DNA from 4 places in the Streptomyces sp. NPDC001890 genome. Region 1 is predicted to be linked to each of the others. Evidence: riboswitches for the same ligand, from Rfam matches in the RefSeq annotation. Region 1 holds a riboswitch; each other region holds the start of a gene.
The links. A riboswitch is a leader RNA that binds a small molecule or an ion and turns the genes downstream of it on or off. The one in region 1 is predicted to bind cobalamin.

Region 1 (7,117 bases):
GCCCGCCCGTCGGTCACCACGACCAGCAGCGGCCGCCGCGACGGATCGCGCAACCGCTCCACCCGCAGGACCTCGTGGGCCTTGAGCAGCCCGGCCGCGAGCGGGGTGCGCCCACCGGTCGGCAGCAGTTCGAGCCGCGCCGCCGCGGCGTCCACCGACGACGTCGGCGGCAGCGCCACCTCGGCGTCCCTGCCCCGGAAGGTGATCAGCCCGACCTTGTCCCGCCGCTGGTACGCGTCCAGCAGCAACGAGAGGACAGCGCCCTTGACCGCGGCCATCCGCTGCCGGGCGGCCATCGACCCGGAGGCGTCCACCACGAAGAGCACCAGGTTCCCCTCGCGCCCCTCCCGGACCGCCTGCCGCAGATCGTCCCGCCGGACCACGAGCCCGCGCCCGGACCGGCCCCGCGTCCGCTGGTGCGGGGCGGCGGCCTGCACGGTCGCCGCCAGATGCAGCTTGGTCAGGGCACCCTGCGGACGCCGCGCGCCGGTCGTACGCCCGTGCTCGGTACGGGCCCGGGAGCGCCGCCCCGCCGCGCCCTCGCCCAGCCCGGGAACGCTCAGCATCTTCGTGCGGAACGGCTCGGTGGCGCCCACCGGCTGCCGCTCACCGCCCCCGGAGGACTGCCCCTGCCCTTGTTCCCGGCCCTGTCCGGGGACGGACGGAGCGGGAGTGTCGCCGGACTCGCCCCCGGGGTCCGGCGGCGTGTCGGGGCCGTCGCCCCGCGGAGGACGGCCGCCGCCACCCGGGCCGTCCGGGTCCGGGTCGTCGTCCTCGCCGCCGTTCTGCTCCAGCGTGTCGTCGAGCTTGTCCTCGTCGAGGCCCGGCGCGTCGAACGGATTGCGCCGGCGCCGGTGGGGGAGGGCGAGCAGGGCGGCCTGCCGCACGTCCTCGGCGAGCACGTCCTCGCGCCCCGCCCAGGCGGCCAGCGCGGTGGCCGTCCGTGCCATCACGATGTCCGCGCGCATCCCGTCGACCTCGAAGGCCGCGCAGGTGGCCGCGATCTGCCGCAACGCCGCGTCGCCGAGCCGCACTCCGGGCAGCAGGGCGCGCGCGGCGACGATCCTCGCCCGCAACGCGTCCTCCTCGTCGGCCCACCGGGCGGCGAACGCCGCCGGGTCGTCGTCGAACGCGAGCCGCCGCCGCACGACCTCGACCCGCTGATCGGTCTCCCGGGACGCGGCGACCTCCACGGTCAGCCCGAAACGGTCGAGCAGCTGCGGCCGCAGCTCGCCCTCCTCGGGGTTCATCGTCCCCACGAGCAGGAAACGCGCCGCGTGCCGTACGGAGACGCCCTCGCGCTCCACGTACGAGGCACCCATCGCCGCCGCGTCCAGCAGCAGGTCCACGAGGTGGTCGTGGAGCAGGTTGACCTCGTCGACGTAGAGGATCCCGCGATGCGCGTCGGCGAGCAGGCCCGGCTCGAACGCCTTCACGCCCTCCGCGAGCGCCCGCTCGATGTCGAGCGCCCCGACGAGCCGGTCCTCGGACGCGCCGACCGGCAGCTCCACCATCCGGGCATCGCGCGACACACCGGTCCCGGCCTCGTGGGGGCCGTCCGGACACGCCGGGTCGGGCGACGCGGGGTCGCAGGAGAAGCGGCAGCCGGAGACGACGTCCACGTCCGGCAGCAGCGCCGAGAGCGCGCGCACGGCGGTGCTCTTGGCGGTGCCCTTCTCCCCGCGCACGAGGACGCCGCCGATGTTCGGTGCGACGGAGTTGAGGAGCAGGGCGAGTTGCAGGTCCTGCTGCCCGACGACGGCGGTGAACGGGAAATGCGTGCTCACGGGGCGATCCCTCCTGCGGGTGAATGGGCATGAAGAAGGCGGTCTCGGGACACGCTGTTCACCGGCGGCCGCCCGGAGCCGCGGGGGCGGCGGGGGCTCCCGGAGCGATGAAGGGAAGCCCCACCGGCGCGCCCGACTCGATGAGCCGCAGCAACGCGTCGGTGTCCGCGTGCTCCTCGACGAGATCGCCGAGGCGGTCGAGCTGCTCCTCGCGCAGCGTCGCGAAACAGGTGTCCGGAGCGGGGACGAAACGCCGGCCGGCGGCCCGCGCGACCTCGGCCAGGAAGCGGCGGCGGAACGCGTCGCTCTCCAGCGAGCCGTGCCAGTGGGTGCCCCACACGGAGCCGACCCGGCAGCCGTCCAGGAACGCCTCACCGCCCCGCACGTCCGCCACGCCGTGGTGGATCTCGTATCCCTCGACCGGCGCGCCGAGCGCCTCGCCGACGGGCCGGGCCAGGGTCTTCTCGCGGTCGAAGCGGATGCGTACGGGGAGCAGGCCGAGGCCCGCCACCTGTCCGGCCCGCGACTCGACCTCGTCCTCGATGTGCTCGCCGAGGACCTGGAAGCCGCCGCAGATGCCGAGGACCGGCCGGCCCTCGGCCGCGCGCCGCACCAGCGCGTCGGCGAGGCCGCGCTCGCGCAGCCAGGCCAGCGCCTTCACGGTGCCGCGGGTGCCGGGCACGACGACCAGGTCCGCGTCGGACAGTTCCTCGGCGCGGTCCACGAACCTGACGACGACGCCGGGCTCGGCGGCCAGCGCGTCGACATCGGTGAAGTTCGACATCAGCGGCACCGCGCACACCGCGACGCGCAGCACGTCCTCGCCGTGCGGCGGCGCGACGACCGACTCGCGCACGGCTCCGCGCAGCGACACCCGCAGCCCGTCCTCCTCGTCGATGCCGAGGCCGTGGGCGAAGGGCAGCACACCGTACGTCGGCCGGCCGGTGAGGTCCCGCAGCATCTCCAGGCCCGGCTCCAGCAGCGAGACGTCGCCGCGGAACTTGTTGACGAGATAGCCGGCGATCAGCGACTGGTCCTCGGCGGCGAGCAGCGCCGTCGTACCGAAGAACGAGGCGAAGACCCCGCCGCGGTCGATGTCGCCGACCACCACCACCGGGAAGCGCGCCGCCCGCGCGATGCCCATGTTCACGATGTCCGTGCGCCGCAGATTGATCTCGGCCGGGCTGCCCGCCCCCTCGCAGATCACCGCGTCGTACGTGCCCCGGAGCTGCTCCAGGCAGTCCACGACCGTGGAGAGCAGCGCCTCCTGCCTGCCCCCGTGGTAGCCGCGGGCGCTCATCTCGCCGACCGGCTTCCCCATCAGGACGACCTGGCTGGAGCGGTCGCTGCCGGGCTTGAGCAGGACCGGGTTCATCAGCGCGCTCGGTTCGACGCGGGCGGCCTGGGCCTGCATGGCCTGGGCGCGCCCGATCTCGGCGCCCTCCCGGGTGACGAACGAGTTGAGCGACATGTTCTGCGCCTTGAAGGGCGCCACCTTCACGCCCCGGCGCACGAGCCAGCGGCAGATCCCTGCCGTGACGACGCTCTTGCCCGCGTCGGAGGTGGTTCCGGCGACCAGCAGTCCGCCGCTCATGCGTTGCTCCGTCCTGTGGGGCGAGGTCCCGTGCCGTTCCTCGTCGTGCTGCGGCGACCCGCGATCCGCCGTGCGGCGAGGGCCGCGCCGAGCCGTCCCGCCACGCACACGCCGAGCGCCAGCGCACTCACCCGGCGCGACAGCCGTACCGCGCGCTCGATGTCCGCGGTCTCCACCGCCCGGCCCGTCTCCCCGTTGAGCACGGGGCGGTGCTCCACCCGGCCGCCGTAGGCGAGGGTGCCGCCGAGCCGTACGCCGAGCGCACCCGCGAACGAGGCCTCCACCGGGCCCGCGTTGGGGCTCGGGTGCTTCGCGGCATCGGCCCGCCAGGCGCGGACCGCGCCACGCGGGCGCCCCCCGGCGGCCACGGCGAGCAGGGCCGTGAGCCGGGCGCCCGGCCAGCCCGCGAGGTCGTCGAGGCGGGCCGAGGCCCAGCCGTAGCGCAGGTGCCGGGGCGAGCGGTGCCCGACCATGGCGTCGAGGGTGTTCGCGGCCCGGAATCCGGCCAGCCCGGGAACCCCGGCCAGCGCACCCCACACCAGGGCGCCGACCACGGCGTCCGAGGTGTTCTCCGCCACGGACTCCACCACGGCGCGGGCGATCTGCGGTCCGTCCAGGGAGTGCGGGTCGCGTCCGCACAGATGCGGCAGCCGCTCCCGGGCCAGCTCGATGTCACCGGCGGCCAGGGCGGAGCCGATGGCCCGCGCCTCGCGCCCCAGGGACGTACCGCCGACGACGGACCAGGTGGCGGCGGCGGTCAGCGCCACGGAGGCGGCGGGACTGCGGCGCACGGCACGGGTGAGCAGCGCGGCACCACCCGCTGCGCCTCCGGCGCAGACGAGGGTGTGCAGCGCGCCCCAGCCGCGGTGATCGCGCCACAGACGGCGCTCGACGCCCGCCGCGGCCCGCCCGAAGGCGGCGACCGGGTGTCCCCTGCGGGGGTCACCGAGCAGCAGGTCGCCGATCAGACCGGCCGTGGCGCCGTACGCGAAGATGCGGTCGGCTCGCACGGCTCAGCCGGCGCTCGCGCCTCGGCGGACCTTCGTACAGGAGGCTCTCGGTGAGAGCACCGGGACAGCGGACGCACGGCAGCCGGGCATGGCGATATGTCCTCACTCAGGGTCCGCGCCCTGGTTCGACGTGACCGGCGACAAGAGTCTCCTGGCTCCCGGATCCGCGGTTCCCCCGGCCTTCCAGCCCGCTCGCGCGAGCCGTGACTTCCGGTGTGGGGGACCGCTCCCCGGTGACAGTGGCGGGACCGCGCCGGATTCGCACCGGCTTCCTCTGCTGTCGCCGTAATTGGCTCCGGCAGTCCACCACGCTCTGCGAACGCCCGTCAACCTGCCGTTGACCTGCGGCGGCGCAGTGTGCTGAGACGCACATCGGGCCGGACACACATGGTGTCCGGCCCGACGGGGGAGCGTGCGCGGGAGCTGCTCAGGCGACGATCAGATAGATCCCGTACGCGACGGCCGCCGCGCACAGCCCGAAGCAGACGTACGCGCCGGCGCGGGCCAGCAGCAGCGAGCCGCCGGAGCCGCCCTGCGCCGCCGGTTCCGGCTGCTTGGAGAGGCCGACGATGCCCAGGGTGAAGAGGCCCACCAGCGCGACGGTGACAACGAGGGAGACGCCGAATACGGAGCCGAGGGCTGCCCAGTCGATGTTCATGCTGATTCCTTAGACGGCCGGCCTGTCGGACGGCTCAGACGGTGGCGGGTCGCGCCGGGTCCTGGGTGGTTCCGGCCGGGGCCGGAATGGTGGTCGTGAGGTTCAGGTCCGGCGTCTGGGCCGCGGCCGCGGTGGGCGGCGGGCTGACGGCGGCGATGGCCTGGGTGACGACGCCCGCGGGCTCGGCGTCGCCGTCCGACGGGGCGACGTCGCCGTGGCCGACCGGCTTGCGGCGCGACACCAGCCAGATGGCACCGGAGCCCGCGACCAGCAGCGCCGCGACGACCACGACACCCCAGGTGCCCTGCTTGGTGAGGAGCTCCGCGCCCGCCCCGACCAGACCGGCGGCCGGCAGGGTCAGACCCCAGGCGACGAACATCCGGGTGGCGGTGGACCAGCGGACCACACCGCCCTGCCGGCCGAGGCCCGCGCCCATCACGGCGCCGGAGCAGGACTGGGTGGTGGAGAGCGAGAAGCCGAGGTGCGAGGAGGCCAGGATGACCGTGGCCGCGCTGGTCTGGGCGGCGAAGCCCTGCGGCGGCTTGAGGTCGGTGAGCCCGCTGCCCATGGTGCGGATGATGCGCCAGCCGCCCAGGTAGGTGCCGAGCGCGATGGCCGTACCGGCGCAGACGATGACCCAGACCGGCGGGTTGGCGCCCGGGTTCAGGACGCCGCCGGTGACCAGGGCCAGGGTGATGATGCCCATGGTCTTCTGCGCGTCGTTGGTGCCGTGGGCGAGCGAGACCAGTCCGGCCGAGGCGATCTGGCCGGCCCGGTAACCCTTGGCGGTGGCCTTCTCCTGGGCGTCGTTGCGGACCTTGCCGCCGATCCGGTACGTCAGCCTGGTGGCCAGCAGCGCGGCCAGACCGGCGACGATCGGGGCGGCGACCGCGGGGAGCAGCACCTTGGTGACGACGGTGCCGCCGTTGACGGACGACCAGCCGGCCGACATCACGGCCGCGCCGATCAGACCGCCGAACAGGGCGTGCGAGGAGCTGGACGGCAGTCCGACCAGCCAGGTCAGCAGGTTCCACAGAATGGCGCCGACGAGTGCCGCGAAGATGACTTCTGTCCGCAGCCCGTCCTCGTTGATGATCCCGCCGGAGATCGTCTTGGCGACCTCCACCGACAGGAACGCGCCGACGAGATTGAGAACGGCGGACATGGCCACCGCTGTCTTCGGTCTGAGTGCACCGGTCGAGATGGTGGTCGCCATCGCGTTCGCGGTGTCATGGAAACCGTTCGTGAAATCGAACACTAGAGCTGTCACGATCACAATCGCGAGTAGCAGCGTGATGTGTTCCATTTACCCAGGCAATCGTTCGACGTCATTGGCACGTGGACCGTAGGCAACCTGGGTGAACGGAAGGTGAACTGGGCAGGTCGCTGTGGTGTTCCAAACTGGAGCCAGAGTATTCCGCTTATTGCCGGCGGGGGAGTGTCCGGGCCGTGCGGCAAGGAGTGACGGGGGCTTCCGGAGGGGCGGGACGGCGGCTTGCGGCGGGGCGTCACTGTGGCCGATCGCATACCCGTTCGCCCTCGGGGCTGACAGGATCGGCGCATGAGCGATCAGCAGCGGGACGCGATCGGACGGGCCTGGGACGGCGTCGTCGCCACCGCCCGGCGGACGGCGGCCGAGGGCCTCGTCGTCGGGACCTCGGGCAACGTGTCGGCACGGGTCGGCGACACCATCCTGGTCACGCCGAGCGGGGTGCCGTACGACCGGCTGGGCCCCGAGGACGCCGTCGGCGTCGATCCGGAGGGCAACCGCGTGCTCGGCGAACTCGCCCCGACCAGCGAACTGCCCCTCCACCTCGCGGTCTACCGGAACACCGACGCGGCCGCCGTCGTGCACACCCACGCGGTGCACGCCACCGCCGTCTCGACACTGGTTCCCGGGGTCCCCCCGGTCCACTACGCCGCCGCCATGCTGGGCGGCCCCGTCCGCGTCGCCCCCTACGCGCGCTACGGCACCGAGGAACTGGCCGTGAACATGCTCGCCGCCCTGCGCGACCGCACCGGCTGCCTGCTCCAGAACCATGGAACCGTCACCTACGGAGCCACCCTG
Region 2 (7,117 bases), on a different contig from region 1:
ACACCAGATGGTGCAGTTGTGCACCGTCCTCCCGCCGGGCCCGCAGTTCACCGCGTTGTTCGGGCAGCCGGATGCGTACGGAACTGATGGGGCACCCCCGGTGGCGCGGCAGGACGGCGGTCGGCTCTTGGCCGGTCGATCATATGTGCCGGTGCCACACCGGCCGGAAAGCGGGTTGCCGGTGTTCACAACGCCGTCCACAGGACGAGGAGTTGGTGCGGGTGCCGCTCGGTGAGACCTCTCGTCCCGCCGGTCGTCGATCAGAATCCTGGCGCGGCCGGGCAGGCCGCGCCGCACATCGGGGGCCGCCCGGAACACCCTCTCCCCCTTCACCCGAATGGCCTAACGCGGGCACGGGGTGCCCACCGCCGTGGCAGGCGGTCACCGCCCAACCGCCGAGCATGCGGCGGGCGGCCTTCGCGGCCCGGGCGGTTGCAGCGTCCATCCGGGTGAGGCGCGATGGAAGGCGGACGCGCCTCCTCTGATGGCCTCAGCCACAGGACGCGCCCGGACGAGGAGGAATCGGTCATGGCAGCCGCTGACGGTTTCACGGATTCCGGAGAGCTCGACGGCCTGACGGTGTACGACACCGACGGCGAGAAGGTCGGCAGTGTGGGCCGGGTGTACGTCGACGACAACACCGGCCGACCGGACTGGATAACGGTGAAGACCGGCCTGTTCGGCATGAAGGAGAGTTTCGTTCCGCTTGCCGGAGCCCGCCGCGTCGGATCCGATCTGCACATCTCGCATCCGAAGGACCGCGTCAAGGACGCCCCCCGGGTGGACGCGGACGCACATCTGTCCGTGGCGGAGGAGGAAGAGCTCTACAAGCACTACGGCCTCGCCAGGAACACCACCGCGAAGCTCGGCGACCGGCCGGGCACGGGCAACACGACGGCGTCCGGGACGGGCACCACGGCCATGGGAGCAGCGGGAGCCGCCGGAGCGGCCGGGGCCATGGGTGCGTCCGGTGCCGGACGCACCACCGGGTCCGACAAGTCGGCCATGACCGGCACCACCGCATCCGGTACGGGCACGGCCCGGACCACCTCGTCCGGCATGGCCGGCGCCGGATCCGGTCCGGGCCAGGGCAGGCACCGCGGCGCCGGGGCGGCCGGCACCTCGCGGCCCCTCGTCGGCGCCGGGGCGGGCTCCGAACGGTCCGCCGACCTGGGCGGCAAGGAGGAGATGATCCGCTCCGAGGAGCAGCTCCACGTCGGCACCGAGGAGTACGAGAGCGGGCGGGCCCGGCTGCACAAGTACGTCGTCACCGAGAACGTCACCAGGACCGTGCCGGTGACGCACGAAGAGGTGCGCCTGATCCGTGAGCCCCTCCAGCCCGGCGAGAAGACGACGGAACGGGCCGCGATCCGCGAGCAGGACGTCGAGGTCACCCTGCACGCGGAACGCCCGACCACGCGCAAGGAGACCGTGGCCGTCGAGCGGGTGCGGATGGAGACCAAGAAGGTGACCGAGCAGAAGGAGGTCTCCGCCGAACTCCGCAAGGAGCAGATCGACTACGCGGACGGCACCGACATCGGTGGCAAGGACATCGGGGGCGAATTCGGCCGGGGGCGCCGCCGCTGACCCCGTACCGCACACCGCGGCGAACGGCCGCAACCGGAAAGCTCTCAGGGCGGACCCGCGCAGTGCCGGGGTCCGCCCGACCGCTCGCGTGACGCCCGGCCGCTCTCGTGGCTCCCGGCCGCCCTCGTCACGCCCGACCGCTCTCGTCACGCCCGGCCGCCCTCGTGGCTCCCGCCGCCGGACGCCACGTCCCCGCGGGCCGCCCCGGCAGGAAGCGCACCGAGGGCCGCCCGTCCGGGCCGTCCGGCGTGACGCGGGCGGCGACCCGGTAGACGTCGGCGATCAGCTCCTCGGTGATCACTTCGGTGGGGGTACCGGCGGCCACCACCCGCCCCTCCTTCAGCACCGCGATCCGGTCGCAGAACATCGCGGCCAGGTTGAGGTCGTGCAGCGCGATCACACCGGTGAGCGGCAGCGAGGCGATCAGCGCGAGGAGTTCCAGCTGGTGCTGGATGTCGAGGTGGTTCGTCGGCTCGTCGAGCAGCAGCTCGCGCGGCTGCTGGGCCAGCGCACGCGCGATCTGGACGCGCTGGCGCTCGCCCCCGGACAGGGTGTGCCAGGACTGGTCGCCGCGGTCGGCCAGACCGGTCCGCGCGAGTGCTTCGCGTACCGCCTCGTCGTCCGCCCGGTCCGGTGCCGACCAGGCCCTGCGGTGCGGGATGCGCCCGAGCCGCACCACGTCGAGCACGCTCAGCTCGACCTGGGTGACGGCGTGCTGGTCGACCACCGCGACCCGCCGGGCGACGGTGCGGCGGCCGGCGTCGGCCAGCCGCAGTCCGTCGAGGGTGACCACACCGGTCTCCGGGGCGAGGACTCCCGCCAGCACACGCAGCAGGGTCGACTTGCCGGAACCGTTCGGTCCGAGCAGCCCCACCGTGGCGCCCGGCCCCGGGGCGAGGTCGACCCCGTCGAGAATGAGGCGGCCGCCCGCCGTCCGGCTGACCCGTTCGGCACGCAGCCCCGCTGCCGCCGCGTCCGTCATGCGGTCCTCCGGGTGCGGTACAGGACCAGGACGAACGCGGGCACACCGATCAGCGCGGTGACCACGCCCACGGGCACCTCCTGCGGGTCGAGGACCGTCCTGGCGAGGGTGTCGACCCAGACCAGGAACACGGCTCCGGCCAGCGCCGTGACCGGCAGCAGCCGCCGGTGCCCGGAACCGGCGAGGGCACGGGCGGCGTGCGGCAGCACCAGACCGACGAAACCGATGGCGCCGGCCGAGCTGACGAGTGCGGCGGTCAGCAGCGCGGTCGTGCACAGCAGCACGATCCGGGTACGCGCGACATGGACGCCGAGCGTGGCGGCGGCGTCCTGGCCGAACGCGAAGGCGTCGAGCGTACGAGCATGGCCCAGGCAGACCAGCAGGGCCACGGCGAGAACGGCGGCGCAGACCCACACATCGCTCCAGCCGACCCCGCTGAGCGAGCCGAGCAGCCAGAACAGCACCCCGCGGGTCTGCTCGGCGTCGGCGGCGGTCATCACGACGAAGGAGGTGAGCGCGGAGAACAGCTGCATGGCCGCGACACCGGAGAGCACCACCCGGTCGGTCGTGCCGCCCAGGGTGTGGCTGAGCAGCAGCACGAGGGCGAACGAGCCGAGCGCCCCGACGAACGCACCGGTCGAGATCGACACCGCTCCCCCGCCGACACCGAGGACGACGACCACGACCGCCCCGGTGGACGCGCCGGAGGAGACCCCGAGGACGAACGGGTCGGCGAGCGGGTTGCGGAGCAGCGACTGCATGACGGTGCCGCAGACCGCGAGCCCGGCGCCGCACACCGCGGCCAGCAGGGTGCGCGGCATGCGCAGGTTCCAGATGATGCCGTCCCGGATCGGGGAGAGCTGTGACCGCCCCCAGCCGAGGTGCGCGGCGACCGCGGACCAGACGTCGGCCACCGAGACGCGGGCGGGGCCGATGGTGACGGCGACCGCGACGGAGCCCAAGAGCAGCGCGATGCCGCCGGCCCACAGGGCCCCGCCGCGCAGCCGCCGTACGCCCGTCGTGGTGCGCGCCGACGCGGTGGGGGCCGTCGGCACGGCCACCGCCGTGCCGGGTCCGGTCCGCGTCATCCCGCGAGCCCGAACCGGCGCAGCCCGGCGGCGACGTGTTCGACGCCCTCGACCGTCCGGATGGACGGGTTCATGGCCTGGCCGCTCAGCAGGACGTACCGCTTGTGCCTGACCGCGTCCATGTTCTTGGTGACGGGGTCGGACTCCAGGAACTCGATCTTCTTCGCGGCGCTCTCGGCGGTCTGGGCCCTGCGGGTCAGGTCGCCGATGACCAGGACGTCGGGGTTGCGGTCGGCGACGGTCTCCCAGTTGATCTGGGGCCATTCCTCGTGGGTGTCGTCGAAGACGTTCTTCGCTCCGAGCGCTTCGGTGATGACTCCGGGTGCTCCGCAGCAGCCGGCCAGGTACGGGGCCTTGGAGTCGGAGAACCAGTACAGGAGGGTGGCGCCGGAGGCGTCGATGCCCTCGGTCGCCTTCTTCACCCGGTCCCGCAGCCGCGCCACGAGCGCGTCGCCGCGCTCCGGTACGCCGAACACCCGGGCCAGGTCGTGCACTTCGCCGTAGACGCTCTCCATGGTGAGCGGCGCGGTACGGGCTCCGTCGCCGCCGCCGCTGTTGTCCTTGCCGGTGCAGTCGGCGGGCGAGACATAGGTGGGGACGCCGAGCGATTCGAACTGTTCACGGGGGGCGACGCCGCCCTTGGCGAGGGTCGACGCGAACGAGGCGCTGACGAAGTCGGGTTCCTGGTCGAGGACCTTCTCCGAGGACGGCCGGTTGTCCGAGATCCTGGGCACCTGGGCGTTGGCCTTCTCCAGGCCCTTCATCACCGGGTCGGTCCAGGTGGCGGTGGCGGCCATCCGGTCGGCGAGACCGAGGGAGAGCAGGATCTCGGTCGATCCCTGGTCCACCGGGACGGCGCGGCGCGGCGCGGCCTCGACGGTGACGGTGCGTCCACAGTTCTTCAGCGTCACCGGATATCCGTCCGCGGGGCCCGGTTTCGCGCCGGACCGACCGGCTCCGCCTCCACAGGCGGTCAGCAGGACGAGTCCCGCCGAGAACAGGGCGACGGTGCGGACGGGGCTGGCTATGGACGTCACGGAGTCCCTCTGCGTCTCTGGGCCCATGCGCGGAGCCCGTTGTACTGAGTCCCCCGGTCCGGAACCGGACCGAGGATGCCAGCAGGTCTTCGGACTCGGGTTCTTTCGGACGGGGCGCCTTCCCGGGCACCCGAGGGTGGTCCCAGTGGCCGTGGCCCCGCCCGTCCCCCTCACCGCTGCGCGTCAGTTCCGGATTCACACCGGATTCCCTGACCCCTACGTGGAGTTTGACTGGCCCCGGCAAGCTATCACGTGCCTCCGTGCGGTTCTCGGGCGGTTGTGCGGCTCACGGGCGGTGGTGGCCGGTGGTACGCCGGGCCGTTTTCCCGTCGCACCACCTGCCTGCTGCCTGCGGAACGGCCCTCAGGGACGCTGAAGGGCGAGGACCGCGTTGTGGCCGCCGAATCCGAAGGAATGGCTGACGGCGCGCCTGATGGGCCGCCGCAGAGGTTGCTTGGTGACGCAGTCGATGTCGAACTCGGGCGCCGGGGCATCCAGGTTGGCGATCGGAGGGACCACTCCGCGCTGGAGCGTGAGGACGGTCAGCCCGGCCTCGATCGCTCCGGCCGCCCCCATGCAGTGCCCCAGTACGCCCTTGGGTGCGGTGACGGGCGGCCGGTGCGGGTAGACCCGGGCGATGAGGGCGGCCTCGACGGCGTCGTTGACCGGGGTCGCCGTGCCGTGCGCGTTGACGTGCTCGACGTCCTCGGCCGCCCAGCCCGCGTCGCGCAGCGCGGCCTCCACCGCTGCCTGGGCGACCTTGCCGGAGGGGCGCGGGCTGATGGGGTGGTGGGCGTCGGTGGTGGCGCCGGTGCCGGCGAGCAGCGCCCGAGGGGCCGCGTCCCGGGCCCGCGCGTCGTCCGTCCGCTCCAGCACCATGACGGCCGCGCCCTCGCCCATGACCAGGCCGGCCCGGTCGGCCGCGAAGGGCCGGCACAGTCCGGCCGGGTCGCCGTCCCGCCGGGCCCCGGCCCCGGACCTGGCGAACGCGGCCATGGCCGCCGGGTAGACGATCGACTCGGTGGCTCCGGCGATCGCGATGTCGCACTGCCCGGTGACCAGCAGGTCGCGGGCGACGGACAGCGCGGTGGCGCCGGACGAGCAGGCGGTGCACGGCGCCATGCTGGGGCCGGTGGCCCGCAACTGGATCGCGATCTCGGCGGCGGGCATGTTCGGGATGGTGAGCAGGATGCCCGACGGCGAGGTGGCCCCGGCGCCGAGCCGGTCGAGCACGACGGCCTGCTCGGTCAGCGAGGCGGAACCGCCGCTGCTGGTGCCGACGACCACCGCGACGCGGCTGCCCTCCCACCGGGCCGGGTCGAGCCCGGCGTCGGCGACCGCCTCCCGGGCGGCGAGCACGGCGAGTTTCACGTACTTCCCCATGCGGAAGGACGCCCTGCCACCGATCGCGGCGTCCAGGTCGATGCCGTCGACCATGCAGGCGAAGTCGATGGCGCAGCCTTCGAGTTGGGCGACGGTACGGGCCGGTGACGCTCCCGCGCACACACCCCGCCAGGTGGACTCCGTGTCGTTGCCGACCGGGGTGATCATGCCCAGGCCGGTGACGGCTACGGCCGGCCTGTTCATCGGGCGTTGCTCATCGCTGCCCCGCCGCCCATCCGCGCGCCGCTGCCGGCCGCCGCGTCGATGAACCGTGTGATGTCGGCCAGCGTGGCGTCCTTGGGGAACTGGTCGAAGCCCCGGTCGCCGCCGGCCGTCTCCCTGATGAGGACGGCGAACTCGGCGACGGCGAGGGAGTCCATCTCCAGGCTGTCCATCGTGGAGCCCGGGTGGATCTCCGCTGCGGGGACCTTGAAGGTGTGTGTCAGAACCTCGGTGATCTTGGGGTGAATCGCGCTCATCAGCTTTCTCTCCATCATTCGGTCCGGCTGTCGGGGCCGGCGGTGAAACCGCCCCGACGCCGAATCAACTAGGAGGAGTGCCTCCAGTTACGCCTTGTGCCGAACCGATTCGCCACCGTCCTCCCCGCGCTCCCCGCACCACCGGGCCAGGACGGACGCCGTACCCCAGAAGGCCAACAGGACAACGCGTACCCCGAGGGCCCCGGCCGCCTCCCTGATCCGACGGCTCCGCACAGCTGTTCCCTTCCTCGTCATGGCCGTCACCGCTCGCCCCGAGCCGCTTCCCGGCCCCCGTCGGTCTGCCAGAAAGCTCCCGGATCGTCGTAGGCGTCCACGTAGTCGGCGCCGGCGATCGGCCAGTCGGCGAGCAGTTGCGGCGGCAGCGCGAAGGATTCGACGAGTTCGGGAAGGTGGGCGGCGACCGTGGTGATGAGCTCCTCCATCCGGTCCGGCAGGCCGTTGACCTGGTCGGCGGTCAGCAGCCCCGCGGCCAGCAGATCACCGGCGTTGCGGGCGATCCGGTCCAGCGCGAAGAGCCGCTCCAGCTCGCCGAGCCGGTCG
Region 3 (7,117 bases), on a different contig from region 1:
CTATCCGGAGGGCTGAGAGTCTGCCGGGTGGCCTCTGACCGGGCGGCCACGTGACAGGCCCTGAGCCGGGGCGCGGCCGTCGGCTACCTGGCGCGGAGGATGTGTGCGCGGAGCCAGGCGACGGCCTCTTCCGGGTCTTCGACGACCGGGATGCCCTCGGGCACGGGGGGCCGTCGCACCACCACCACCGGGATCCGCGCCTCGCGGGCCGCGGCGAGTTTGGGGGCCGTGGCGGCGCCACCGCTGTCCTTCGTGACGACGACGTCGATGCGATGACGGCGGATCAGCTCGCGTTCCCCGTCCAGGGTGAACGGGCCCCGGTCGAGCAGCACCTCCATGCGGGCGGGGTACGGGGCTTCGGGGGCGTCCACCGAACGCATCAGGAACCACAGCTCGTCGAGCCCCGCGAAGGCGGCCAGTCCCATCCGTCCGGTCGTGAGGAACACCCGCCGGCCCAGCGCGGGCAGCGCCGCCGCGGCCTCGGCGAGGGAACCGGCCGGGTGCCAGTCGTCGCCGTCACCGGGCACCCACCCGGGCCGGCGCACGGCGAGCAGGGGAACATGGGCGGCGGCGGCGGCTGCGGCCGCGTTGAAACTGATCGTCCCGGCGAAAGGATGGGTGGCGTCGATGAGCGCGTCCACGTGGTGGGTACGCAGCCATGCGGCGAGTCCGTCGGCTCCGCCGAAACCACCGATGCGGACCTCGCCGGGCGGCAGCCGCGGGCCGGCCACGCGTCCGGCGAGCGAGCTCGTCAGCCCGGCACCGGCCGGAAGCACCTCCACCAGCAACTCGGCGAGGCGGCGGGCCTCCGTCGTTCCGCCGAGTACGAGTACATGCATCGGATCCATCCATGGGTGAGATTGAGGGCGGACGCAGCGCCCAGCTGAAACACACCGGTCTGCGGCCCGGCTGGACCACCGGCGCCTGTGCGACCGCGGCGGCCACCGCCGCGTACACGGCCCTGCTGACGGGCGACTTCCCCGACCCGGTGACGATCACCCTACCCAAGGGGCAGACGCCCGCCTTCGCGCTCGCGGTGGAGGAGCTGGCCGAGGGGCGGGCGACGGCCGGGGTGGTCAAGGACGCGGGGGACGACCCCGACGTGACGCACGGCGCTCTGGTCCGGGCCACCGTGCGGCGGCTGCCGCCCGGCTCGGGTGTGGTGTTCCGGGCCGGGCCCGGGGTCGGTACGGTCACCCTTCCCGGACTGCCGCTCGACGTCGGGGAGCCGGCGATCAATCCCGTGCCGCGTCAGTTGATCCGCGACCATGTCGCACGGGTCGCCGCGGAGCACCGGGGGGCGGGGGACGTGGAGGTCACCGTTTCGGTGGACCACGGCGAGGAGATCGCCCGCTCCACCTGGAACCCGCGCCTCGGCATCCTGGGCGGTCTGTCGATCCTCGGCACGACCGGTGTGGTGGTGCCGTACTCCTGCTCGGCGTGGATCGACTCCATCCGCCGCGGTGTGGACGTGGCCCTGGCCGCCGGGCACACGCATGTGGCCGGGTGCACGGGTTCCACCTCGGAGCGGACCGTGGTGTCCGAGTACGGGCTGCCGGAGATCGCGCTGCTCGACATGGGCGACTTCGCGGGCGCGGTCCTCAAGTACATCCGCCGTCATCCGGTGGACCGGCTCACGGTCTGCGGCGGGTTCGCGAAGCTGTCTAAGCTCGCCGCCGGCCACCTCGACCTGCACTCGGGCCGGTCGCAGGTGGACAAGCCGTTCCTGGCCCGCCTGGCCCGGCGCGGTGGTGCGGACGAGGTGCTGGCGGCCGAGGTGGCGGTCGCCAACACGGGACTCGCGGCGCTCCAGTTGTGCCTGGCGCGGGGTGTTCCGCTCGGTGACCTGGTGGCCGTGGCGGCGCGGGACGAGGCGCTTTCGGTGCTGCGGGGCGCGCCGGTCGCCGTCGATGTCATCTGCATCGACCGGGCGGGCACGGTCGTCGGGCGCAGCGAGGTGCGCTGACCGGCCGCCCGCCCGGTGCGACGGCTGCCGAAGGGCTGTCCCGTGGTCCCTGGTGGGCCACGGGACAGCCCCCGGTCAGCAGACGTGGCGTTCGCGTGCGGGCGAGTAGAGGTGGCTGTCGCGGAACTGCTCGGCGCCCAGGGTCCGGCCGACCATGATGACGGCGGTACGGATCACGCCCGCCGCCTTCACCTGCCCGGCGATGTCGTCGAGGGTTCCGCGCAGCACGATCTCGTCCGGGCGGGAGGCCAGCGCCACCACCGCGGCCGGGCAGTCGGCCCCGTAGTACGGCAGCAGTTCCTCGACGACGCGGTCCACGTACCGGGCGGCGAGGTGCAGCACGATCAGGGCGCCGCTGCGGCCCAGGGTGGCCAGGTCCTCGCCCTTCGGCATCGCGGTCGCGCGGTGGGCGATGCGGGTGAGGATGACGGTCTGGCCGACGGTCGGCACGGTCAGTTCCCGCTTGAGCGCCGCAGCGGCGGCCGCGAACGCGGGTACGCCGGGCACCACTTCGTAGGGCACCCCCGCCGCGTCGAGCCGGTGCATCTGCTCGTTGACCGCGCTGAACACCGAGGGGTCCCCCGAGTGCAGCCGGGCCACGTCGTGACCGGCCTCGTGCGCTGCCAGCAGTTCGGCGGTGATCTGGTCGATGTCGAGCTGCGCGGTGTCCACCAGGCGGGCGTCCGGGGGGCATTCGGCGAGCAGTTCCCGGGGCACCAGGCTGCCCGCGTACAGACACACCTGGCAGGAGGCGAGGAGGCGGGCGCCGCGCACGGTGATCAGGTCGGCGGCCCCCGGGCCCGCGCCGATGAAGTACACGGTCATGTGTTGTCTCCTGGGTGTTGCGCGGGCTCGGTTGCCGAGGGTGCCGCTTCGGGACTGGTCAGGGGTTTGCGTACGGACCACTGGGTGACGGGCATGGCCTGCCGCCAGCCGGTGAACCCGCCGACCGGCACGGCGTGCGCGACCGCGAGCCGGACCAGTTCGCCGCCGTGTGTACGGTGTGCCTCGGCGAGCAGCGCCTCGGACTCCAGCGTGACCGTGTTGGCGACCAGTCGTCCGCCGGGCGGCAGCGCGTCCCAGCAGGTGTCGAGCAGGCCGGGCGCGGTCAGCCCGCCGCCGATGAACACGGCGTCGGGCGTGGGTAGTCGGGCCAGGTTGCCGGGGGCGGGTCCGGTGAGCACACGCAGGGCCGGTACGCCGAGCCGGTCGGCGTTGCGTGCGATGCGCCCGGCGCGTCGCGAGTCGCGTTCGACGGTGATCGCGCGGCAGGAGGGGTGGGTCCGCATCCATTCGATGGCGATGGATCCCGAGCCTCCGCCGATGTCCCACAGGAGTTCGCCGGGGGCGGGTGCGAGCACACCGAGCGTCGCGGCCCGGATGTGCCGCTTGGTGAGCTGCCCGTCGTGTTCGTACGCCGCGTCGGGCAGACCGGGTACGGCGCCGAGGCGCAGGGCTTCGGGGGTGCGTCGGCAGTCGATCGCGATGATGTTCAGCGGGTCGCCCGGTGGGTGCGGCCAATGGTCCGCGGTGCCCTCCAGGCACGCTTCGTCCGCTCCGCCGAGCTGTTCGAGCACGCGCAGCGGGCTCGGTCCGAAGCCCTGTTCGCGCAGCAGCCCGGCCACCGCGGCCGGGGTGGCCGCGTCCGCGCTCAGGACCAGGACGCGCCGGCCGTGGTGCAGGGCGGCGGCCAGCCGGGCGGCGGGGCGGCCGACCAGGGTGACGACCTCGGTGTCCTCCACCGGCCAGCCGATCCGGGCACAGGCGTAGGACACCGAGGACGGGTGGGGCAGGATCCTCGGCGCACCGGTGCCGAGCACTTCGGTGAGGGCCCGGCCGATGCCGTAGAACATGGGGTCGCCGCTGGCCAGCACGGCGATCCTGCTCCCGGCGTGCGCGGCGAGCAGACCGGGGACGGCGGGCCGCAACGGCGAGGGCCACGGCACCCGTTGTCCCCGGCAGGACGGCGGGAGCAGGCCGAGTTGCCGCTCGCCGCCGATGAGGACCTGTGCGTCGACCAGCTCCGTGCGCGCCGCGTCGGTCAGTCCCGCCCATCCGTCGGCGCCGATTCCCACGACGGTCACCGCAGGTGGGACGGGTTGTTCGGGTGGTGCGAGAGTCACGGACGGTACCTCGGTGTTCAGTGGATGACGCAGCCGAACTCTACTGTCCGGCCGTGAGGGGGCAGCGGCCGGGCGGCCGCCCCGGAGCCTCGCTCAGGAGGTCGCTTTCCGCAGGTGTGCGGCGGGTGGACCGATGGGTGTGGCCACGGGCGGTCATCGCTTTCGCTTCGGGCCGTGCGCCTACGTGATCAGAGGAGCAGCCCGGGCGCGGAGCGCCCTGCGCAGCACCACTCGCAGTCCACGGCGAATTGACAGGAGCCTTCGCCACCGCGGGTGATCGGGCTCGCGGGGCCCGATGTCGGGCTCCGCCCACCGTTGCGGGTCAGCGCCGGATTTCGACCGGACTTCCCCCGCGGGGCACGTGCAGCTTATAGCTCGCGCGGACAGGCGGTGCGGGACACCCCCGCAACGGGGCGGGGGCAGGCGGACCTCCGTGCGACCGGGGGCGGCTCCGCGGAGGCCCGCGCCGCGGATCACGGGTCGGGGTGGGCGGTGCCCAGTTGCGTGGCGCGGCCGGGTGGTCGATCCGGGTCGGGATCGGGTCTCCGGAGTCCGAGCCGGATTCGTGCCGTGCTACGAATGCGACGGTCCGGGTCGGTGCCCCTGCCCGCTGCGGAGTTGGACCGGGAGCGGCACGCTGTCGCCCTGACGCGCCTGAGCGCGGCGACCGGTCCGGAGGTCGCCGCGCCGTGGGCGCGGAGGGTGATGATGGACGGTGCACCGGGCAGGTGCGCCGTCCGGCACGGGATGGTCCGGATCAACTCGCGGTCCGGCACGCGCTGTTCCGGATCAGTTCGCGGTCCGGCACGCGATGTTCCGGACCGGCTGGCGTCAGGATGCGGATGCGCCCTGGACCAGCAGGCCCGCCCGCACCACGCGCTGCGGTCGCTTGAGCACGGTCACATCGGCCAGCGGGTCGCCGTCCACGACGATCACGTCGCCCGCGAAGCCGCGGGCGAGCCGGCCCACCGTGTCTTCCAGGCCGAGGAGCCGGGCGGCCCGGGTGGTGGCCGTGCGGATCGCGTCGAGTGCGGTGAGGCCCGACGCATGCATCAGTTCCACCTCGCGTCCGATGGGCTTGACCTTGCCGCCGGAGGAGTCGGTGCCCGCCACCACCAGGATCCCCATCTGGTGGGCCGTTCGCACCGCCTCCTTCAGGACCGGCAGATACGCACGCCCGCGCTCGGCCAGCACCGGGTCCGACGAGTCGGCGAGTCCGGCGATCGCGCTCAGCGTCGGCGTGAAGGCGGTGCCCCTGCGCCGCATGTCGTGCAGGGTGCGCTCGCCCACGAACACCCCGTGCTCCAGGGAGCGCACGCCGGCCCGGACCGCGTCGTCGCAGCCGCGCTCGCTGTAGCTGTGGCACAGCACGCCCTTGCCGCCGCGCCGTGCCGCCGCCACCACCTCGGAGAGCTGCTCGTACGAGTAGACCTGGGCCAGCGGGTCCTGTTCCGGCAGACCCGCGCGCTCGTTGACGCGCGTCTTGATCACGTCGGCGCCACGGGCGACGTTCACCTCGACGACCCGGCGCAGCGCCTCGGCGGACCGGACGCCATCCTTCGAACGCGCGAGGGGCGTGAGGTCCGGGTCGGCCAGGATGGTGTCACCCAGGTCGGGGGTGACGAAGACGCCGGCTGCCCGCAGGCGCGGGGCCAGGGCGGGGGCCTGGCGGGCCAGTTCCCGTACGGCGATGTCCTGGTAGAAGTTCGTGGAGCCGCTGCGTGCGCTGGTGGCGCCCTGGCGGACGGCGTCGAGCGCCTCGGTGGCGGTGTTCAGGTGGATGTGCGCGTCGACGAGACCGGGGAGCACCCAGCTGCCGTGCGCGTCCAGGACCGGAACGCCGTCCGGGATCTCGACCCGGTCGCGCGGCCCGGCCGCCCGCACCCTGCCGGAGCGGATGACGACGACCGCGTCCTCGGTGACATGGCCGGTCTCCGGGTCGAGCAGCGTGCCGCCCTCGACGACCAGGTCGCCCGAGTGCGCGGGCGTGCTGCCCGGTGTTCTCGGCTGGGCCGCCACCGCGGACGGTGCCACCGAAAGGGCGGCTGCCGTACCCGCCAGTGCTGCGGCCCCTGCCAGCACACCACGGCGCGTGAGTCGGCTGGAGGGGGGCGGGACGGACTCGACACACATGGCGGGCTCCTCGTATCCGATGTATCCGATACACAACCGGGAGCCATTTTGTATACCACGATGAATGGCGAGGCAAGGGTTCACCGAGATCCTGCACGGAACAGGCCACTCCCTCACGCATCGCTCGCCCGTTCGGGACTTCTTGGTATACGACTGGGACAAGGTGCCCGCGCTGTGCATCAGCCGATCGGTCGACCCCGTTGTCGTCCCAACGTCCGCACATCGCCATCCGGTTCAGCGACGGCGTGGGCCTTCGGGCTCGCCCACCATGGATGCTGCGGGACCCGCAGCATCCGGGGCCCGCCACCCCATGGATTGAGAGGAACCATGTCTCCGACACGACGCGCCGCCCTCCTGATCGTCCCGCTCCTCGGCCTGGCCGCGCTGGCGACCGCGTGCGGCGCCCCGTCCGACGGTGATGCCGCCCGGCAGAGGCCGTCGGTCACCGGCTCCGGCCCCCTGTCCCCCACCGGGGGATCCGGGAAGCAGTCGGCCGCCGACCGGGAGCTGCTGGAAGCCGCACGTTCCGGCGACGTCGGCGCGGTGCGCGGTGCGATCGAGCGGGGCGCCGATCCGGAGACCCGTGACAACGACCGCCGTACCCCGCTTCTCCTCGCGGCCACCGGTGATCACGTCAAGGCCGCCGAGATCCTCGTCGACGCCGGGGCCGATCCGGACGCCCTGGACCAGCAGCACGACACACCGTGGCTGGTGACGGGCGTGACCGGCAGCGCCGCCATGGCCCGGACCCTGGCTGCGGCCGATCCCGACTACACCATCGTCAACCGGTACGGAGGCACCTCCCTCATCCCGGCGGGCGAACACGGCCACGTCGGCTACGTCCGGGAGGTGACCACCAACCCGGACATCGACGTCGATGTCAACCATGTCAACA
Region 4 (7,117 bases), on a different contig from region 1:
GGTACGTCACCACCTCGGACTTCGTCCGCGGGCGGTTCGGCTCCAAGGGCCTGTCACTGGCGGTCGCCGTCACCGGCATCCTCGCCACGATGCCGTACATCGCACTCCAACTGGTCGGCATCCAGGCGGTGCTGGACGTGATGGGCGTCGGCGGCGGCGAGACCACCCACTGGTTCATCAAGGACCTGCCGCTGCTGATCGCGTTCGCGGTGCTCGCCGCGTACACCTACTCGTCCGGGCTCCGGGCGCCCGCGCTGATCGCCTTCGTCAAGGACGGGCTGATCTACCTGGTCATCGCGGTGGCGATCATCTACATCCCGATCAAGCTCGGCGGCTTCGACGACATCTTCGCCAAGGCGAACGAGGCGTTCTCGCAGACCAACCCGGCCACCGGCAAGCCGCGCGGCGCGCTCGCACCGGGCGAGGCGGGCCAATGGGGTTACGCCACCCTGGCGCTGGGCTCGGCACTGGCGCTGTTCATGTATCCGCACTCGATCACGGCGACGCTCTCCAGCCGCAGCCGGAACGTGATCCGGCGCAACACCACGATCCTGCCGCTGTACTCGCTGATGCTGGGCCTGCTGGCACTGCTCGGCTTCATGGCCATCGCCGCCGGGATCAAGGTGGACAACGGACAGCTGGCCATCCCGCAGCTGTTCGAGAACATGTTCCCGGACTGGTTCGCGGGCGTCGCGTTCGCCGCCATCGGCATCGGTGCGCTGGTGCCCGCCGCGATCATGTCGATCGCCGCGGCGAACCTGTTCACCCGCAACATCTACAAGGACTTCCTGAAGCCGGACGCGACCCCGGAGCAGGAGACCAAGGTCTCCAAGCTGGTGTCGCTGCTGGTCAAGGTCGGCGCACTCGCCTTCGTCCTCACCATGGACAAGACGGTCGCAATCAACTTCCAGCTGCTCGGCGGCATCTGGATCCTGCAGACGATGCCGGCCCTGGTCGGCGGCCTGTTCACCCGCTGGTTCCACCGCTGGGCGCTGCTCGCCGGCTGGGCGGTCGGCATGGTGTACGGGACGGTGGCCGCGTACGGGGTCGCCTCGCCGACCCAGAAGCACTTCGGCGGCTCGTCCAAGGAGATCCCCGGGATCGGCGAGATCGGCTACATCGGCCTCACCGCGTTCGTGCTGAACGTGGTGGTGACGGTGGTGCTCACCTTCGTCCTGAACGCCGTGAAGGCACCCGCCGGGACCGACGAGACCTCCCCGGCCGACTACACCGCCGACGCGGGCGACCCGGGTGTCGAGGCGGAACTCCCGCCGGCCACGGCGGGCGCTCCGGGCGGCCACTGACGACCGCGCCCCACGGCCTGCGGACGGCCCGTCGAGCCCCTTTCCCCAAGGGGTGCGACGGGCCGTCCGCCGTCTGTCCGAAAGGGCCGCAGAACGCATCCTGTGGTCCCGGCGTTTGCCGACCGACACAACATGTGGGGGCTGCCTCTTCGGGCAGCCCCCACATGTATGCTCGTCCTCGCTGTCGCCGCAGGGGAATCCGGTGCGAATCCGGAACTGTCCCGCAACGGTGTATTCAGTGCGCTTTTGTGCACCCCCGAGTCAGTCCGATGACCTGCCGGCAGCGCATCCGGCTCGACCGAACCGGATGCCCAGACGTCCGGGCCTCGCGGTTGGGCCGGTGGACGCCGTGCGAAGCGCTGCCCTGCTCCGGGTCCGCGCGCCCGCAGGGCTGCCCCGATCCCCGCCGGCCCCGAGCCGAGCGAGGGAGAGCACCACGTGACCATCGCGCCAGCCGATCCGGCATCAGTCGCCGCGTCCGCCGCAGCCGAGTCCGAGGCCGCCGCACAGGACGGACCGGGAACCGCACTGCTGCGGACCCTGACCGATCTGACCGCCGACCTGCCCGACACCGACCCCGGCCGGGTCGCCGCCGCCGCACTGCGCGGCCGCAGCGCCCGCGCCGACGAGGCCGAGCTGCGGGCGCTGGCCACCGAGGCCGCCGCGGGGCTGATCTCCGAGGACCCCGCCTACTCCCGGCTCGCCGCCCGGCTGCTGACCCTCGCCATCGCGGACGAGGCGGCCGGCCAGGGCGCGGTCTCCTTCTCCGCCTCGGTCGCCGTCGGCCACCGCGAGGGCCTGATCGCGGACCGGACCGCCGAGTTCGTCGCCCGGCACGCGGCCGCCCTCGACGCGCTGGTGGAGCGTTCGCTGGCCGACGGCGCGGACGACCGCTTCGGCTACTTCGGGCTGCGGACCCTGCACAGCCGCTATCTGCTGCGCCACCCGCACACCCGCCAGGTCGTCGAGACGCCCCAGCACTTCATGCTGCGGGTCGCGGCCGGGCTGGCCGAGGACGATTCGCAGCGCGCCCTGGACGAAGTGGCGGCGCTGTACGGGCTGATGAGCCGGCTCGACTACCTGCCCTCCTCCCCCACGCTCTTCAACTCCGGCACCCGGCACCCGCAGATGTCCTCCTGCTATCTGCTGGACTCCCCGCTGGACGAGCTCGACTCGATCTACGACCGCTACCACCAGGTGGCCCGGCTCTCGAAGCACGCGGGCGGCATCGGTCTGTCGTACTCCCGCATCCGCTCCCGCGGTTCGCTGATCCGGGGCACCAACGGGCACTCCAACGGCATCGTGCCGTTCCTGAAGACGCTCGACGCCTCCGTCGCCGCGGTCAACCAGGGGGGCCGCCGCAAGGGCGCCGCCGCCGTCTACCTGGAGACCTGGCACGCGGACATCGAGGAGTTCCTGGAGCTGCGCGACAACACCGGTGAGGACCAGCGGCGTACCCACAACCTCAACCTGGCGCACTGGATCCCGGACGAGTTCATGCGCCGGGTCGACGCGGACGGCGACTGGTCGCTGTTCTCGCCCGCCGACGTGCCCGGCCTGGTCGACCTGTGGGGCGACGAGTTCGACGCCGCGTACCGGGCCGCCGAGGCCCAGGGCCTGGCCCGCAGGACGATCCCGGCCCGTGAGCTGTACGGCCGGATGATGCGCACTCTCGCCCAGACCGGCCAGGGCTGGATGACGTTCAAGGACGCCTCCAACCGGACCGCGAACCAGACCGCCGAGCCGGGCACCGTCGTCCACTCGTCGAACCTGTGCACCGAGATCCTCGAAGTCACCGACGACGGCGAGACGGCGGTCTGCAACCTGGGCTCGGTCAACCTCGGCGCGTTCGTCGCCGACGGCGCCATCGACTGGGAGCGGCTGGACGCCACCGTCCGCACCGCCGTGACCTTCCTGGACCGGGTCGTCGACATCAACTTCTACCCGACCGAGCAGGCCGGCCGCTCCAACGCCAAGTGGCGCCCGGTGGGCCTGGGCGCCATGGGTCTTCAGGACGTCTTCTTCAAGCTGCGGCTGCCCTTCGACTCCCCCGAGGCCCGCGCGCTCTCCACGAAGATCTCCGAGCGGATCATGCTCGCCGCGTACGAGTCGTCCTGCGAGCTCGCGGAGCGCTCGGGCCCGCTGCCGGCCTGGGAGCGGACACGTGCCGCGCGCGGTGTGCTGCACCCCGACCACTACGACACCGAGCTGAACTGGCCGGAGCGGTGGGAGGCGCTGCGCGCCCGGGTCGCGAAGAGCGGGATGCGCAACTCGCTGCTGCTCGCCATCGCGCCGACGGCGACGATCGCCTCGATCGCGGGTGTCTACGAGTGCATCGAGCCGCAGGTCTCCAACCTCTTCAAGCGCGAGACGCTCAGCGGTGAGTTCCTCCAGGTCAACGCGTACCTGGTGGACGAGCTGAAGCAGCTCGGGGTGTGGGACGCGCGCACCCGTGAGGCGCTGCGCGAGGCCAGTGGCTCGGTGCAGGGCTTCGCCTGGATCCCCGAGGATGTGCGGGCGCTGTACCGCACCGCGTGGGAGATCCCGCAGCGCGGCCTGATCGACATGGCGGCGGCCCGTACGCCGTTCCTGGACCAGAGCCAGTCGCTGAACCTGTTCCTGGAGACGCCGACCATCGGCAAGCTCTCCTCGATGTACGCGTACGCCTGGAAGCAGGGGCTGAAGACGACGTACTACCTGCGCTCGCGCCCGGCGACCCGGATCGCCCGTGCCGCCTCCGGCCAGGCGGCGGCCGCCGCCCCCATCCCCGTACAGCAGGGCTCGGCGCCCGACGCGGACGCGATCGCCTGCTCCCTCGAAAACCCCGAGTCCTGCGAGGCCTGCCAGTAATGAGCTCCACCAACTCCGAGAAGAACCTGCTGGACCCGGGCTTCGAGCTGACCCTGCGGCCGATGCGCTACCCGGACTTCTACGAGCGCTACCGGGACGCGATCAAGAACACCTGGACGGTGGAGGAGGTCGACCTGCACTCCGACGTCGCCGACCTCGCCAAGCTGTCCCCCGGTGAGCAGCACATGATCGGCCGGCTGGTCGCGTTCTTCGCGACGGGCGACTCGATCGTCTCCAACAACCTCGTGCTGACGCTGTACAAGCACATCAACTCCCCCGAGGCGCGGCTGTACCTGTCGCGGCAGCTGTTCGAGGAGGCCGTGCACGTCCAGTTCTATCTGACGCTGCTGGACACCTACCTGCCCGACCCGGACGACCGCGCGGCGGCGTTCGACGCGGTCGAGGAGATCCCGTCGATCCGCGAGAAGGCGCAGTTCTGCTTCAAGTGGATGGATTCGGTCGAGAAGATCGAACGCCTGGAGACGAAGGCCGACCGCCGCCGTTTCCTGCTGAACCTGATCTGCTTCGCGGCGTGCATCGAGGGGCTGTTCTTCTACGGCGCGTTCGCGTACGTCTACTGGTTCCGCTCGCGGGGCCTGCTGCACGGTCTCGCCACGGGCACCAACTGGGTGTTCCGTGACGAGACGATGCACATGAACTTCGCGTTCGAGGTCGTGGACACCGTCCGCAAGGAGGAGCCGGACCTCTTCGACGACGAGCTCCAGCAGCAGGTCACCGACATGCTGAAGGAGGCCGTGGCGGCGGAGCTGCAGTTCGGCCGCGATCTGTGCGGTGACGGGCTGCCCGGCATGAACACCGAGTCGATGCGGCAGTACCTGGAGTGCGTCGCCGACCAGCGGCTCACCCGGCTGGGCTTCCCGGCGGTGTACGGCTCGGAGAACCCGTTCTCGTTCATGGAGCTCCAGGGCGTGCAGGAGCTGACGAACTTCTTCGAGCGCCGGCCGTCCGCGTACCAGGTGGCGGTGGAGGGCTCGGTCGCCTTCGACGACGACTTCTAGATCCTGGCCCAGCTTCGGAGGTAGGGGCGCCGCGCGGCCGTGACGGGCCGCGCGGCGCCCGCCGTTTGCGGGGGTCCGTCGCTCCGGGCCCGTTGTGCGGCGCGCAGCTCGCGGTCGATGCGGCGCTCACGGGCGAGCCCGGCGAGGGCGGGCAGCAGGAAGAGGGCGATAAGTGCGGCTATGCCCAGGACGTTCTGGAATGTGTTCATGGCTCTACTCTCGTTCGCGCGGGCACATTGCGGCAGTGGCAGGACTGTCATGGAGCATCGAATTACTGCCACACTGGCGCCATGCTGAAAAATGTCGCCGTTCTGCTGCTCGACGAGGTCCACCCCTTCGAACTCGGCGTGCTGTGCGAGGTCTTCGGACTCGACCGCAGCGACCAGGGACTGCCGGTCCACGACTTCGCCGTGGTCTCCGCCGAGGGCCCGGTGCTGCGGACCCACGCCGGTTTCACCATCAGTACGCCGCACGGCCTCGACCGGCTGGACGAGGCCGACCTGATCGCCGTACCGGCCGGCAGCCACTTCAGCGACCGGGAGTACCCCGAGGAGGTCCTCGACGCACTGCGCCGGGCCGTGGACCGGGGGGCCAGGGTGATGAGCGTCTGCTCCGGCGCGTACGTGCTCGGCGCGGCCGGGCTGCTGGACGGGCGCCGCTGCACCACCCACTGGCGCCACGCGGCGGCGCTGGCCCGCCGCTTCCCCCGGGCCGTCGTCCAGCCCGACGTGCTGTACGTGGACGAGGGCCAGGTCATCACCTCGGCGGGCACGGCGGCCGGGATCGACGCCTGCCTTCATCTCGTCCGGCAGGCGTACGGCCCGGACGCCGCCAACGCGCTCGCCCGCCGCATGGTGGTGCCGCCGCACCGGGACGGCGGCCAGGCGCAGTACATCGAGCGGCCGCTGCCCCGCACCTCCTGCGACACCGTCGGCGAGACGCTGGTCTGGATGGAGCGCCACCTCGACCAGGAGATGACCGTCGAGCAGCTCGCCGCCCAGGCCCACATGTCGCCGCGCACCTTCGCCCGCCGCTTCCAGCAGGAGACGGGCACCACTCCGTACCGCTGGCTGCTGCGCCAGCGGGTACTGCTGGCGCAACACCTGCTGGAGACATCCGATGAAACGGTGGACACGATCGCCGGGCGCACCGGGTTCGGGACCGCCGCCGCCCTGCGCCACCAGTTCGTACGCTCCTTGGACACCACGCCCAATGCGTACCGCCGCACCTTCCGTGGCCCGACCACGATGGCCGGCGCGGCCTGAGCTGCACATCATGCGTCACAGGTCTGACGTCGGGTCGATCGTCCAACTCTTCGCCACACCTGTCCATGGACCGCGACCCGGCCGACCCAAGAGGGTCATCGGCATGGACATGCAGATGACAAGACGAAGGACCATCGGGGCCGTGGTGGCCGCGCTCGCCGCCGCGCTGCTGCCCTGGCAGAGCGCGGCGGCCGGGGACACCGCCTCGGCCGCACCCCCGCCCGAAGTGCTGCCCTCGCTGCGGCAATGGCAGCCCGCGGAGGGCGAGTTCACGCTGGCCGACCGGGCACGCATCGTGCTGGACGGGGTGCGCGACAGCCGTACGACCGCCGACGCGCGCCGATTCGCCGGTGAGCTGGCCACCTCCGGGCGGGCCTCGGTGTCACGGGGTGCCGCGGCGGCCCGTACCGGCGATGTCGTACTGCGCCAGGACCCGTCCCTGAAGGGCTCGTTGGGCGCGGAGGGCTACCGGCTCGACGTCGGCGACCGGGTCACCGTCACGGCCGCGACCTCCACCGGTGTCTTCTACGGCTCCCGGACCGTCCTGCAGTTGCTGAACGACGACGGCAGGGCCGCACGCGGTTCGGCGACCGACGTGCCGGCGTACCGGGAGCGCGGCGTCGGTGTCTGCGCCTGCTACATCAACGTGTCCATCCCGTGGTTCGAGCGGCTGCTGAAG

Region 2: it holds a riboswitch for cobalamin, as region 1 does, so the genes downstream of both, ACFYY1_RS23120 (ABC transporter substrate-binding protein) here and ACFYY1_RS05700 (cobalamin biosynthesis protein) in region 1, are expected to answer to the same signal.
Region 3: it holds a riboswitch for cobalamin, as region 1 does, so the genes downstream of both, cbiE (precorrin-6y C5,15-methyltransferase (decarboxylating) subunit CbiE) here and ACFYY1_RS05700 (cobalamin biosynthesis protein) in region 1, are expected to answer to the same signal.
Region 4: it holds a riboswitch for cobalamin, as region 1 does, so the genes downstream of both, ACFYY1_RS09695 (ribonucleoside-diphosphate reductase subunit alpha) here and ACFYY1_RS05700 (cobalamin biosynthesis protein) in region 1, are expected to answer to the same signal.

What each region holds. Positions count from the first base shown of each region.
Region 1 is NZ_JBIATE010000001.1:1,288,169-1,295,285, forward strand. It holds gene ACFYY1_RS05690 (putative cobaltochelatase) at 1-1,787, opposite strand, end outside; gene ACFYY1_RS05695 (cobyric acid synthase) at 1,846-3,381, opposite strand; gene ACFYY1_RS05700 (cobalamin biosynthesis protein) at 3,378-4,391, opposite strand; cobalamin riboswitch at 4,536-4,667, opposite strand; gene ACFYY1_RS05705 (hypothetical protein) at 4,819-5,049, opposite strand; gene ACFYY1_RS05710 (anion permease) at 5,084-6,355, opposite strand; gene ACFYY1_RS05715 (class II aldolase/adducin family protein) at 6,611-7,117, shown strand, end outside.
Region 2 is NZ_JBIATE010000009.1:147,505-154,621, forward strand. It holds gene ACFYY1_RS23100 (adenosylcobinamide amidohydrolase) at 1-4, opposite strand, end outside; gene ACFYY1_RS23105 (DUF2382 domain-containing protein) at 529-1,587, shown strand; gene ACFYY1_RS23110 (ABC transporter ATP-binding protein) at 1,715-2,569, opposite strand; gene ACFYY1_RS23115 (FecCD family ABC transporter permease) at 2,566-3,657, opposite strand; gene ACFYY1_RS23120 (ABC transporter substrate-binding protein) at 3,654-4,694, opposite strand; cobalamin riboswitch at 4,757-4,945, opposite strand; gene ACFYY1_RS23125 (beta-ketoacyl-[acyl-carrier-protein] synthase family protein) at 5,058-6,281, opposite strand; gene ACFYY1_RS23130 (acyl carrier protein) at 6,278-6,556, opposite strand; gene ACFYY1_RS23135 (acyl-CoA dehydrogenase) at 6,817-7,117, opposite strand, start outside.
Region 3 is NZ_JBIATE010000013.1:36,309-43,425, reverse strand. It holds gene ACFYY1_RS26910 (precorrin-2 C(20)-methyltransferase) at 1-16, shown strand, start outside; gene ACFYY1_RS26905 (cobalt-precorrin-6A reductase) at 84-839, opposite strand; gene ACFYY1_RS26900 (cobalt-precorrin-5B (C(1))-methyltransferase) at 851-1,966, shown strand; gene cobM (precorrin-4 C(11)-methyltransferase) at 2,042-2,791, opposite strand; gene cbiE (precorrin-6y C5,15-methyltransferase (decarboxylating) subunit CbiE) at 2,788-4,089, opposite strand; cobalamin riboswitch at 4,340-4,462, opposite strand; gene ACFYY1_RS26885 (amidohydrolase family protein) at 4,921-6,222, opposite strand; partial or broken gene ACFYY1_RS26880 (ankyrin repeat domain-containing protein) at 6,682-7,117, shown strand, end outside.
Region 4 is NZ_JBIATE010000002.1:776,842-783,958, reverse strand. It holds gene mctP (monocarboxylate uptake permease MctP) at 1-1,304, shown strand, start outside; cobalamin riboswitch at 1,460-1,601, shown strand; gene ACFYY1_RS09695 (ribonucleoside-diphosphate reductase subunit alpha) at 1,743-4,154, shown strand; gene ACFYY1_RS09690 (ribonucleotide-diphosphate reductase subunit beta) at 4,154-5,173, shown strand; gene ACFYY1_RS09685 (hypothetical protein) at 5,170-5,382, opposite strand; gene ACFYY1_RS09680 (GlxA family transcriptional regulator) at 5,464-6,438, shown strand; gene ACFYY1_RS09675 (family 20 glycosylhydrolase) at 6,554-7,117, shown strand, end outside.